DNA from 2 places in the Planococcus sp. FY231025 genome. Region 1 is predicted to be linked to the other one. Evidence: riboswitches for the same ligand, from Rfam matches in the RefSeq annotation. Region 1 holds a riboswitch; the other holds the start of a gene.
The links. Region 1 has a riboswitch for cobalamin ahead of ACTL32_RS00395 (ABC transporter substrate-binding protein). Riboswitches for the same ligand answer to the same signal wherever they lie in the genome.
Positions count from the first base shown of each region.

Region 2: linked by a shared signal. The riboswitch ahead of ACTL32_RS04340 (acyl-CoA thioesterase) and the one ahead of ACTL32_RS00395 (ABC transporter substrate-binding protein) in region 1 are both predicted to bind cobalamin.

Region 1 is NZ_JBQJJG010000001.1:81,341-88,222, forward strand. It holds gene ACTL32_RS00375 (cation:proton antiporter) at 1-56, shown strand, start outside; gene ACTL32_RS00380 (antibiotic biosynthesis monooxygenase family protein) at 143-640, shown strand; gene ACTL32_RS00385 (DUF1934 domain-containing protein) at 800-1,210, shown strand; gene argS (arginine--tRNA ligase) at 1,207-2,868, shown strand; cobalamin riboswitch at 2,916-3,102, shown strand; gene ACTL32_RS00395 (ABC transporter substrate-binding protein) at 3,312-4,289, shown strand; gene ACTL32_RS00400 (FecCD family ABC transporter permease) at 4,282-5,274, shown strand; gene ACTL32_RS00405 (adenosylcobinamide amidohydrolase) at 5,276-6,736, shown strand; gene cbiB (adenosylcobinamide-phosphate synthase CbiB) at 6,733-6,882, shown strand, end outside.
Region 2 is NZ_JBQJJG010000004.1:203,407-210,288, reverse strand. It holds gene ACTL32_RS04355 (flavodoxin domain-containing protein) at 1-134, opposite strand, end outside; gene ACTL32_RS04350 (ribonucleotide-diphosphate reductase subunit beta) at 115-1,161, opposite strand; gene ACTL32_RS04345 (ribonucleoside-diphosphate reductase subunit alpha) at 1,174-3,456, opposite strand; gene ACTL32_RS04340 (acyl-CoA thioesterase) at 3,458-3,943, opposite strand; cobalamin riboswitch at 4,101-4,278, opposite strand; gene ACTL32_RS04335 (PAS domain S-box protein) at 4,401-5,186, opposite strand; gene ACTL32_RS04330 (MFS transporter) at 5,481-6,785, shown strand.

The DNA.
Region 1 (6,882 bases):
AAGGCTTGACAATCAAACCGCTCATCCGGAAGCTCGGACTGAGCGAGAAGGCCTGATTGAATCGGACTCGCCGTCCGGATAGATTCTTTCCGCCAGAAAAGATAAAATGGAAAGGAATATAAATCCGAAAGAGGTGCTGGCGATGGAATTGTATAAATGGACGGGCCATAGGGACCAAGGGGTTGCAATGCTTGCTGGAACTCCGAACGCACGGCTGATCTACCTGGTGGACGGCGAGGAATCGACGGTGCTATTCGAAGCGGAAGGAGGCGCGGCTCCCGAAGGCTTTGAAGCGTTCGAAGTGCTGAATGCGGTCGGCGACATCAACGACGGCTACTTTGCGGTATTCAACAACATTCCGGTGACGGAAGAAGGCCGGGAGATTTTTGAAGTACGCTTCCGGAACCGTGCCGGCAAGGTGGAAGGGGAGCCCGGGTTCGCAGCGATCCGTGTTTTGCGCCCGCTGAGTTCGGATACATACATCATCCTGACGATGTGGAAAGACGAAGCGTCGTTCAAGGCGTGGCAAGAATCGGAATCCTACGGGCAAGCGCACGCAAAGCGCGGAACAGCGGAAGGCATCGACAAAAAACCGAATATCTTCGCGCGGCCATCGTTCGTGAAAACGTACATCCGGTAATCCGGCGCAGCCCATTTCATAAATAGCGATCAGCCACTCCCTGGAGTGGTTTTTTGCATTTCTGCCCGTTTTGTCGGGATTCCGGCAAACCCTCAATTGAAAATGTCCGCCGAATCGGGCTATAATGGAAAGGCTATTACTTAAAAGGGGGCAGGCGGCATGAGGAAAATGGTGAAAATCAAATTGACGACCATAATCCGCCAGCCGGACGTGGAAGAACAGAAGATGGAAATGTGGTCCGAGGGGACGATGACGGTGAAGAATGACCGGCGCTACTTGCAGTATGAGGAGCGGCAGGACGAACTGGACATCCGGACCACAGTGAAGCTCGGGCAAGAGGACGCAATGGTTATGAGAAGCGGAGGCCTGCAGATGCGGCTGCCGTTTTTATTACATAAAGAGCAAACCGGCAATTTGACGAATGAACACGGTTCGTTCATGCTGACGACCAAAGCGCATGAGCTGTCGGTCAGCGACACACATTTCAAAGTCCGCTACGATCTTGCGATGGGCGAAAGCTTTGTCGGGGAATACGTGATGGAAATCCAATTTACGGAGGGTACACAATGAATGCAGTAGAAAAAGTACAGTACGCCATTAAAGGAGCAATCAGCGAAGCGGTCCAAAAAGCGGGATTATCGGCAGAGCCGGTGGATGTCTTTTTGGAGTCGCCGAAAGACAAAGCGAACGGGGATTACGCGACGAACATCGCGATGCAATTGACGCGCGTTGCCAAGAAAGCGCCGCGTGCGATTGCCGAGGCCATCCTTGAAAACATTGACAAGGAAGCGGCGAATATCGAGAAAATCGAAATTGCCGGACCGGGTTTCATCAACATCACCATCAAGAAGGAGTATTTGCTGGACGTCGTGAAGACGGTCCTGGAACAAGGGACGGATTACGGCCGCACCAATTCAGGCGGCGGCGAACGCGTCCAAGTCGAGTTTGTCTCGGCGAACCCGACTGGCGACCTGCACCTGGGGCATGCCCGCGGCTCGTCTGTCGGCGATTCGCTTTGCAACGTATTGGACCTTGCGGGATATGATGTATCGCGCGAATACTATATCAATGACGCCGGCAACCAGATCAATAATTTGGCATGGTCGATCGAAGCGCGTTATTTCGAAGCGCTCGGCCAGGAGCTGAACATGCCGGAAGACGGCTACCGCGGACAGGATATCAAGGATATCGCAGAAGACCTGGTGAAAGAGCACGGAGATAAATTCGTCTCCATGACCAAAGAAGAGCGCTTCGAAGCGTTCCGCAAGCATGGCTTGAAAGTGGAGCTTGCGAAGCTTCAGAAAGATCTGGCTGATTTCCGCGTCGAATTCGACGTTTGGTTCTCGGAAACATCGCTGTATGAAAAAGGCGAAATCGATGTGGCGCTGAACAAGCTCCGTGCGAATGGCCATATTTACGAAGAAGACGGCGCAACATGGTTCCGTTCGACGACATTCGGCGACGACAAAGACCGCGTCCTGATTAAGAACGACGGATCGTTCACCTATTTGCTTCCGGATATTGCTTACCACGAAGATAAACTAGCACGCGGCTTCGATAAGCTCATCAACATCTGGGGAGCGGATCACCACGGCTACATCCCGCGCATGAAAGCGGCGATCGAAGCGTTGGGCTATGACCGCGACACGCTTGAAGTGAGCATCATCCAGATGGTGCAGCTGTATAAAGACGGCGAGAAGATGAAGATGAGCAAACGTACCGGCAAAGCGGTGACAATGCGCGAATTAGTAGAACTGGTCGGCTTGGACGCGGTTCGTTATTTCTTCGCGATGCGTTCAGGCGATTCGCATATGGATTTCGATCTGGATCTGGCGGTTTCGCAGTCCAATGAAAACCCGGTGTATTACTCGCAATATGCGCACGCCCGCATCTGCTCGATCCTGCGCCAAGGGGAAGAAATGGGCTTCACGCCTTCGACGGAGAACCTGAGCCTGCTCAGTTCCGAAAAGGAAGTGGATGTCATGAAGAAACTCGGGGACTTCCCGCAAGTGGTGGCGGACGCTGCAAGAATGCGTGCACCACACCGAGTAACAACGTATATCCATGAACTGGCGGCCAATTTCCACAGCTTCTATAACGCCAATAAAGTCCTGGATGCTTCGAATGAAGAAATGACGCGTGCGCGCCTGGCGATCATTACGGCTGTGAAAACGACGCTGGGAAATGCCTTGAAACTGGTCGGCGTCGCAGCTCCGGAAAAAATGTAAGAGACACGGAAATTTTTTCGTGTATAATGGATTTTGTAACGGAATTGAATATTCATAATCATAAAGGTGCTTATGTCTAAGAACATGAGTTAAAAGGGAAGCCGGTTCGATTCCGGCGCGGTCCCGCCACTGTAAGTGAGAGCAATCTGCAGAATGCCACTGAAGCAAGTCTTCGGGAAGGTGCAGAACGCGATGACCACGAGCCAGGAGACCTGCCTTTATGACGCCCATTAAGCCCGCGAGGACCGGCTGGATGCACATGTTTTTTATGTCGTCCTTTCAGACCCTCCGCATCGCTGCGGGGGGTCTTTTTATGGGAATGGCCCGGAAGCGCAGCGATACGGGAATACATAATGAGCGAGATCACAGCTTCAGCGCTGAGCCAGCGGTCCCCCTCCGCTGGCTCAGCGCTGAATGGAAAAAGAAAATTGGAGGAATACACCATGAAGAAGTTTTGGAAGTTTGGGATGAGTGCAGGGCTTGCAGCCGTAATGCTGGCAGGATGCGGCGGAGAAAACGCGGCAGTTGAGGAACAGGAAATCGAAACACCGGCTGAGCCGCCAAAGGAAGTTGCGGAAGCCCAGTTTCCGGTGACATTGACGGATGCGGTCGGTGAAGAAGTCGTGATTGAAGAAGAACCGGATGCCATCGTTTCGATGATTCCTTCGAACACGGAAATCTCTTATGAATTAGGCCTCGGCGAAAAAATAGTTGGAGTTTCCGATTTTGATAATTATCCGGAAGAAGCAGCCAAAGTTGAAAAGATCGGCGGCCAGGAATTTAATGTGGAAAAAATCATCAGCTTGAATCCGGATGTTGTGCTGGCACATGAATCAGGAGTAGCGGTGGGAGAGGCAGGGCTTCAGCAAATCCGTGATGCCGGCATCCCGGTATATGTTGTGCAAGAAGCGAAAAATTTCGATGAAGTATATGATACGATTACGGTAATCGGACAGGCGACAGGTGCGATGGAAGAAGCGGATGCGCTTGTTTCTGAAATGGAAGTGCAAGTGGAGGAAATAAAAGAACAGGCAAGTACGGTTGAAGAACCGAAAAAAGTATTTATCGAAGTTTCGGGAGAACCGGAAATCTATACAGCTGGAAGCGGGACTTTCATGGATCATATGCTTGAAATCATCAACGCGGAAAATGTTGCTAAAGACCTTGAAGGCTGGGCAAGCATGGATCCGGAAGCGATCGTTGAAGCCAATCCAGATGTGATTTTGACGACATATGGCTATTATGTACCTGAAGCTGTAGACCAAGTCTTGGCGCGTCCAGGTTTTGAAGGTGTGGCTGCGGTGAAGGAGAAGGCAGTGGTTGATGTCAATTCGGATTTGGTCAACCGTTCGGGCCCAAGATTGACTGAGGGCTTGCTGGAAATGGCTGAAGCAGTATACCCTGAGGTATTCAGTGAGTAAAACCATTGCCGCCTACCTTGTCTCCCTTTTTCTATTGGCAGGGGCAGTGGTGCTGGGAGTGACGGTGGGGACGGTAGCGATATCGCCGGCCGTGCTATGGAATCCTGCATCGGACGAAGCAGCAGCCAATATCTTATGGAATATCCGCATGCCGCGCGTGGTGCTGGCAGGCCTCGTCGGCGCCGCACTTGCGATCGCGGGTGCCGCATTCCAAGGGCTTCTTAAAAACCCATTGGCTGATCCCTACACGTTAGGAGTGTCTTCCGGTGCCTCAGTCGGCGCCGTGATGACACTCTTTTTCGGCATTTCTATCCCTTTTCTCGGCATTTATACGCTGCCGGTCATGAGCATGGTTGGGGCACTTCTAACGATGCTGGCCGTGATGGCATTTGCTAAACTTGTGGATAAAGCAATGAAAATGGAAACGGTCATCCTGACAGGAATCATTTTCAGTTCGTTTCTCGGTTCATTGATTTCGTTGATGATCGCCTTAACCGGGGAAGAGCTGCGCCAGATCATCGGCTGGCTGCTCGGAAGCGTATCGATGCGCGGCTGGCCGTATGTCCAGATGGCCTTGCCGTTCATCCTCATCGGTTCGTTCGTCTTATGGCTCAACCGCAGGGAGCTGAATGCCATGCTGTTCGGAGAAGAGCGGGCGCAGCACCTCGGTGTGGATGTGAAAAAACGCAAAATGATGATTTTGGTCAGCGGATCTGTTCTAACGGGAGCGGCGGTCGCAGTATCCGGCACCATCGGTTTTGTCGGACTGGTCGTGCCGCATATGGTTCGCCTCATCTGGGGCTCGGACCATCGCCATGTCCTGCCGCTGTCTTTCATCAACGGAGCCGCTTTGCTCATCGTCTGCGATCTGTTTTCGCGGACAATCATTTCCCCGACGGAATTGCCTATTGGCGTAATTACTGCATTTATCGGAGCGCCGGTTTTCGCCTTCATCTTTTTCCGGCAGCGCAAAGGAGTGGCTTGATATGCTGAAAATAACAGAGCTTACCGGCGGATACGGAGACAAGAATATTGTAGAAGGCGTATCTTTTGAAGTGCCGAAAGGTTCGCTGCTCGGCATTCTGGGACCGAACGGCAGCGGGAAATCGACTATGTTGAAACTGGTCAGCGGCGTCTTGCCGGCCAAAAGCGGCCTCGTGAAAATTGCCGGACAGGAGATTGGCAGTTTCGGAGCAAAAGAACTGGCGAAAAAAATGGCCGTTTTGCCTCAGCTGCACGCCCATGCATTTGCCCATACTGTCCGTGAAACCGTTTCGCTTGGGCGCTATCCGCATCAAAGCGGCTGGTTCTCTTCCTGGTCTGCCGAAGACGAAGCGGCAGTTGTGGAAGCATTAGACCTGATGGATATCCGGCATTATGAAAACACACCGATTGACCAATTGTCCGGAGGGGAGCAGCAGCGGGTATTCGTCGCACAAGCCCTCGCCCAGAACGCACAAGTCCTGCTTTTGGACGAACCGACAAACCATCTCGATATCAATCACCAACGGGAATTGCTCGATACGATCAAAAGACAGGCAATCGAAAAAGAATTGACGGTCGTTTCCATTTTTCACGATATCAACTTGGCTTCGATGTACTGCGACCAATTGCTGCTGCTCGACAAGGGCCGTGTCGTGCGCATCGGTGAGCCGCATGAAGTGGTGCGGGAATCGGATATCGAAACGGTTTACCATGCGCGCGTCAGCAACCATCCCCATCCTGAGCTTCCAAAACCGCAGATTACGCTGCTTCCCGGTGTGAAAGGCCTGCCGGAAGAATCGATGATCCGGGCAGAAGCTTTCTCTGCATCCGCTGAAATGGTGTTGTATGAAAGCCCTGTGCCGTTGAAAACCATATCTTCTGCAGTCATCAATGCGGGGGCCGGATGGTTCCGGACCTTCATCAACCGCCATGTGGACATGGATTACAATATCGATGATAGCCTGGCTGACATGACCCGTTTTATCGAAAGCCGCGGCTTCAAGCCGACCGATACGGTGGGCATGATGACGGCAGTGAAAACGGAACATGCCGTCGTCAAAGAATTTCCGGCTTCCTTCGGTTCTGTCGTCATTGCGGTGACAGCTGGAGTCGGCAATGCCGTCGATGTTTCCAAAGCGGCTGAACGGCTGCTTGGCGTCGGTACGATCAATACGTGGATCTTCGTCAACGGCACTTTATCCGATGAAGCGTTTATCCAGGCCATGATCACAGCCACCGAAGCGAAGACCAAAGCGCTTCATCAGGAAGGGGTCAAGGATCCGTTGACCAACACCATCGCGACCGGCACCTCGACAGACAGCTGTCTCGTAGCAGCCACGCAGCGAGGTGATGCGCTTCCTTATGCGGGTCCGATTACGGAACTGGGCAGTTTGATCGGCACCGGCGTGTTCCAATGTACGGTGGAAGCGATCGCCCTTTACCGGGAGGCAAAAAAACAATGATCGGCTATATCGCCGCGATTGCATTGGGCTTATTCCTGGACCGGCTCGTAGGGGACCCGCCGTCGTGGCCGCATCCGGTCCGCTGGATCGGAACGGTGATTGCCGGCCTGTCAAAGCGCTGGAACAAGCCGCCGCACGCTTTCCGC
Region 2 (6,882 bases), on a different contig from region 1:
TTTATTGCCCAAAGCTCCACTTCCAGCCCTTTGGAAAGGCAGATTTTCTGCAGTATCTCGGCCACCGCTTCTGTATTCCCAGTGACAGATGCGTAGACGATGGCCATCCGCGGCTCATAGTTCGTCAAAGCCATTCGACTGCGACACTTTCGAATAGGTCCGGGATTTCTGCTCGAAAAAGTCCGATTTTGTTTCATTCATCATGTCATCGCCAAACACTTGGATCCACGGCATCGGGTTGCTTTGTTCTGGATATAGGTTGTCGAGTCCGAGCTGGCGCAGGCGTTTATTGGCCAAGTATTCGACGTAGCCTTCGAACTCATCCAGATCAAGCCCCTGGATGTCCTTCAGAATGTGATGCGCCCATTCTTTCTCCAGCTGCACCGCTTTGTCTACAGCGTCATAGACATATTGGATGTTTTCTTCGGTATTCAGTTCCGGGTTTTCCGTCAGCATGATGCGGATAAACTGGGAAATGAAATACGCGTGCTGCATCTCGTCGCGCTGGATGTAGCTGATCATCGTGCTCGTCTTGAGCATTTTTTGCTGGCGCGCCAAATGATAGAAAAAGGCGAAGCCGGCGTAGAAATAGATGCCTTCCAAATTGATCGAGTTGACGCTCAAGCGGAACAAGGTCTGCGGCGTCGGGTTCTGGCGGAACGCTTCGTACGCATCGAGGATCCCTTCGTTGCGCTTCCGTACAATCGGATCGCTTTTCGCCTGGTTAAAGCGGGCATTCTGTTCGCTGATGGATACGAGTGAACTCAGGATATATGAATACGATTCGTTGTGTACGGCCTCCTGTTGGGAAATGACCGCGAAAATCGCTTTGAAGCTGGAATCGGTGACGTAGTCCATCGCCTGGCTCATCGTCGGTGTCTGCAGGCTGTCGAGCGATGCCAGTTGCGTATTGATGCGCAGGAACACGTCGCGTTCGACATCCGTCAAATGGTCCCATTGCTTGATGTCGTCCTGCATATTGATTTCCTGCGCTTTCCAGAAGTTCGACAGCAAGGTCTGGTACAGGTCATACATCTGCGGGTAGGCAATGTCATTCCAGTTAAGGAGGCCTGAAGACTCTCCATTGATGATGCCGGTAGATTTATTCGGCTGCTCGGGATTGAGCAGTTTGATTTTTTGTAATGGTGCATGTATCGACATAATTGTTCCTCCTTAGCTTTGGCAAGCTTCGCATTCTTCGATTTCCGCCTGGGAAGTGCTGCGGACATAGTATGTGGTCTTCAAACCTTGCTCCCATGCCTCAAGATGGAGCCCCAGTAATTCTTTCGCTTTGATCGTATGCGGCACATAGAAGTTGAAGCTGATCGCCTGGTCGATATGGCGCTGGCGCGCCGCATTCTGGCGGATGCTCCAGTTCTGGTCAAGCACGTGGCGCGCACGGCGGTAATAGTCATAGGTGTTATGGTCGAGGTCCGGCGCCGTCACTTTGAATTTGAAGTTTTTCTTTTCTTCCGCAAATTCCACGGCATAGAGCGGATCGATGCCGTCTGTTGAACCACCGATTTTAGCTGTCGACGAGTTTGGTGCCACCGCCATCATCCAGCCGTTGCGGACGCCGTTTTCCGTGATGGCGCTCTGCAGCTCGTTCCATCGTTCGCTCGTGTAACCTTTGCGTTCAAAATACTCGCCTGTCTCCCATTCAGAGCCTGCAAATTCACGGTAAGCGCCTTTTTCCTTGGCAAGTTCCATGGAAGAGCGGATCGTGTGGAAGGCGATTTCCTCGTATAATTCATCGGCGAAAGCCACAGCTTTCTCTGTTTCCCAGTGGATGCCTTCAAGTGCCAGGAGGTGGTGCCACCCGAACGTCCCTAATCCTACAGCGCGATATTTTTTATTTGTCGCATCGGCCTGGCCGACGGAAATCGTATTCAAATCAATGACGTTATCCAGCATGCGCATCTGAATCGGCACAAGCCGTTCCAGCACTTCCGCTTTCACCGCACGCGGCAAGTTGATCGACGACAGGTTGCAGACGACGAAATCGCCTGGCTTGCGAATCATTACTAGGTTGCCATCTTCATCCGTATATTCTTTCGTAATAGTTGTAGCTGACATGTTTTGCATTATCTCTGTACACAAATTACTGCAGTAAATTGATGTGCGCCCTTTGCCGCGCAAGTGCTTGTTCGGGTTCTGGCGGTTGACTTCGTCGCGGTAGAACATATACGGCGTGCCCGTTTCCAGCTGCGACACCATGATGCGTGCCATGATGTCCATCGCCCGGTAGGTTTTCCGCGGCAATAGTGGATTATTGACCGCTTCTTCATATTTCTCTTTGAAGTGCTTGATGTCCGTTTCGTCATAAAAATCTTCCAGGCCAAGCGCAGTTCCGGCTTCATCTTTCCAACCCATAATCGTCTTCACTTGGTGCGGACAGAACGTATGCCATTCGCCGGTGCTGCGGCCATTTTCGTCCGTTTCCTTCAATCTTTCCATGAACAGATCCGGAATCGCCACGCCGGTGAAAATGTCGTGTGCTTTCCGGCGTTCGTCGCCGTTGTTCGTCTTCAAATCCAGGAAGCCGTTCATGATATCTTTATGGAACACGTCCAGGTAAATCGCCACGGCACCTTGGCGCTGCCCAAGCTGATCGACGCTGACCGCGGTGTCGTTGACAAGGCGGATCCACGGAATGACACCGGATGAGTTGCCTTTGAATTTTTTGATGTCGGAGCCGAGCGCCCGCACTTTGCCGTAATAGACGCCGATGCCGCCGCCGTCTTTGCTGAGGCGTGCGATGTCCCAGTTGTTCAAGTAAATGCCATCAAGCGAATCGTCCACTGTATCGATAAAGCAGGAAGACAGCTGGCCAAAGCTCTTGCCGGCGTTTGACAGTGTCGGCGTTGCAACCGTCATATACAGATTGCTCATCGCCCAGTAAGCTTCTTTCACCAGGTCCAGCCGCTTTTCCTGTGGTTCGTTCTGCATCAACGTCATCGCAATGACAAGGAAGCGCTCCTGCGGCAATTCGTGGATATTTCCTTCATAATCCTTCGCCAAATAGCGGTCTGCCAATAAAAATAAGCCAATGTAATTGAACAAGAGATCCCGCTCCGCATCGATTTCATTGCCCAGAACCTGAATTTCCTCTTTTGAATAGCTCTTCAGCAAGTCGCCAGAATAAATGCCGATGCTGCTGAGTTTTTCCACGAGTTCGTAAAAATTCCCGTACTTGGATTCTGCCCCGAAGCCCCGGCTTTTCGCCGCCCCTTTGTACAAATCGTTCAAGTAAAGCTCCGCGGCAACGAATGTCCAATCCGGCTCGGACATGGAAATGCGGTTGAGCGCATAAATCAAGGACTGCTCGCCTTTTGCTTGGCTTTCCAGGTCTGCCACTTTTTGGAGCAGGGGTGCGGCGTCGAGCTTATAGACATCTCTCGCCCGCAGGATCGCTTTTGTCACGGCATCTTTTTCTGTATGGATGATTGTATTCATATCAAATCAGCTCCTTTGCGTATTCATTGATTTTCATGCGGCGCTGCTTGCGCTCCTGTGCACTTTGGAACAGCTGCTTCTCGTGTTCCGTTTCCGGTACGACGCCAGGCACCGGCGTCGGTTTTCCATCTTCATCGACGGCGACCATCGTCAGGATTGCCGTTGTTGTCAAGGTTTTCTCGCCTGTCTCGATGCTTTGGCATTCCGCTTTTACGTAGACTTCCATCGAAGTCCGCCCTGTGGAAATCACCACTCCTTCCAGGAGCAGCACATTGCCGACCCGTGCAGACGACAGGAAGTTCACCGTATCGATCGAAGCTGTCACCACCGCCTTGCTGCTGTGCTTCATGGCCGTAATGGCTGCGATTTCGTCGATAAAGCTAAGCACCGTTCCGCCGAAAATGGTACCCATGTGGTTCGTGTCAGGCGGCAGCACCAATTTGGTCTGGATCGTCCTCGATCGGCTTGCTGTGATTTGCTTGGTCATCTCTATTCCTCCAGTCGATGTTCGGGCAAATAAAAAAACCCATCTTCTCGGACGAGAGGATGGGTTGGATGAACGTAAATAATCGGGCGGAAAACGGCAAAAAGCCACTGCACCGCGCAGAATACCTTCGCTACACCTCCCAGCTCCCGGAGAAGGTCATTAACTTATAACGATGGCAGGTCTCCTGGCTCATGCGTCTTCCTACACTATGTCCTTCCCGTCCGTTGGACAGTGGATTGCCATAGTTCGTCAGCACTTACAGTTGCGGGTACAGCTCCGTTTTTCAGCGGATTCCCTATCAAGCCTTTTCAGGCACCATCGTTATCGGTTTTACTATATATAGTGTTGTTATGTATACAATTCACTAAATAATGTATTTCTAAACTATAAACCAGATCTTTTTCTTTTACAAGCTCCTGTTTTGAAGATTTTCGTGCTTCTTAACTTCAACAAAACATCAATAAATTCGAATCAGCTTCTTCAGCGCTTGTTTCACATTCGACATGGTATGCAGTTTGGTGAAATCCATCCGCGCCTCCACCGCTTTTTGGGCAAGTTCCGGACGGATGCCGGTGAATATGAGCTCGATTCCGAGCATCTTCAGGATTGCGTTGATTTTATATAGAAATTCCGCAACGATGCTGTCGATGTTATAGATGCCGGAGACATCGATGATCAGATGCTCCAAATCTTGCCCTTGGATTTTTTGCGGGATGATTTCAAGCAATTGTGTCGCTCGACCGCCGTCCACAGCGCCGACAAGCGGCAGCACAGCTACTCCATCGACAATCGGCACAATCGGTGTCGCAATCTCGTTTTTCAGTTCTGTCAATTCGCGTTCTGCCTGCTTATGCTCGGTAATATCCCTTATGATCGATTGAATCGCTTTGGTTTTCCCGAAGTGGACCGGATGGCAGTACAGCTCGACATCCGCAATGGAACCATCGGATAGCCTGACTCTTGTTTCCACCAACTTCCCTACGGCACCCTCTTCGGTTCCGCGGCGGATTCTTTCTTCGATGAATCCTTGATATTCTTCGGTAAAGATATTGACCACGCTTGAACCTTCAACTTCAGCCGCTTCCGCTCCAAAAAAATCAGAACCTGCCTGATTGATATACAAGACTTTATTATCGGAATGGATAATGGTCGGTTCGAATGAATACTCGACAATTTGCCGGTACAGTTCCGCTTTTTCATCCACCGCTAAACTTTCGGCTTTTGAACCATTGGTTGCTTTCATTTTAGCGCCTCCTTTGTTTCAAAACACATATCTTCAGCATACATGTATTTCTAGCATTTATCAGGCAATAAGATTTAAATCAGGCTTTTTTGAATATAATCCACAATCTCCGGCAAAGCTCTCTTAGTATATCGCTATACTAAATTTCTGAATCGTTTTACTTCAGTAAATCAAAACTTCTCTGCTTTTATTAATTTTTTATTGTGTTATCATAGGAATTTGCGATTCTAGCATACTAAAAATAAATGCTCAACCAATTTCTATATTGAGTTCTGCAGTAAATGGAGATATAAAATGAAACAAACCGGTTATTCTTTCCACTATGGGTGGGTGATCATTGCCATCGCCGCCCTCTCCCAATTCTTCTCTGGCCCCGGACAAACCTACTCCAATTCCATCTTCATCGACTATTACATCGAGCAATTCGGCTGGAGCCGTTCGACGGTATCCGGCGTTTATTCCGCAGCTACATTGGCCGCAGGCTTTCTGCTGTTCTTTATCGGCCGGTTGATCGACCGCAACGGTTCACGGAAAATGGCGGTCATTGTTTCTTTGGCACTTGCAGCCGCTTGCCTGTTCAATAGCTTTGTTACAAATCTATTGATGCTATTCATCGGCTTTTTCTTTATTCGGCTGCTAGGGCAAGGGTCGATGGCCCTCATTTCAAGCTCCCTCATTCCGCAGTGGTTTGTCAAAAAACGCGGCCGGGCCATCAGTATCGCTGCAATTGGCGGCCTTGTCAGTTCGGCAGCGTTCCCGTTGATGAATGTCTGGCTGATTGACGCCTTCGGCTGGCGCGTATCCTGGCTCATTCTCGGTGCGATCATCGTCGTCTGTTTCACGCCCCTCGCCTTCTTCCTGATTCAAAACACACCGGAAGATATGGGCTTGCTGCCTGACAATGGCAAAGGCGGAAAAGCGGACGGCAAACTTCCGCGCTCCGAGGAAGTGAGCTGGACCGTCCAGGAAGCAGCAAAAACACGCTCGTTCTGGCTGCTTTTGGCCTGCGCGGCAATTCCGGGCATCGTCAATACCGGATTGACTTTCCATCTCGTCTCCATCTTCGCCGAACGCTCACTGCCGCGTGAAACGGCAGCCGCCATCCTCAGCATGACGGCCCTTATCGGTTTGCCAATGACTTTCCTCGCAGGAAGACTGCTTGAACATATCAAAGTGCAGTATATGCTGGCAATTGTTTTCTTCGGTGAAATCGCAGCAGTGCTCCTGATTCTCCAGATGGATTCCTTGCCTGCAGCCGTGGCATTTGGCCTTGTATGGGGGACCAGTATGGGGATTGAACGGATCGTCATGTCAGTCGTCTGGCCAAATTATTTCGGGCGCAAGCATATCGGCAGCATCAGCGGCATTTCCATGGCGATGATTGTAACCGGCTCCGCCATCGGACCGCTCCCGTTCGGCGTGGCTTTCGATTTGTTCGGCGGCTATACGGAAATCCTTTGGGCCATCCTGCTGTTCCCGCTCTTCGGTATGGCTGCGGCCATGTTTGCCAATCCGCCTGTAAAAAACAAGAAGACTTTGCAAGCAGACGAACTGCTGATCGAAAACCCAGCACTTAAAACCCCTTTGCTCCATGAGTAAAGGGGTTTTAAACAGCTTTTTGCCAGAAGGCTAACTTTTCGTTTTTTCATAGCGGCATAGAAAGCGCTCAACACCGGGATACTTTTCCCCAAGGCTT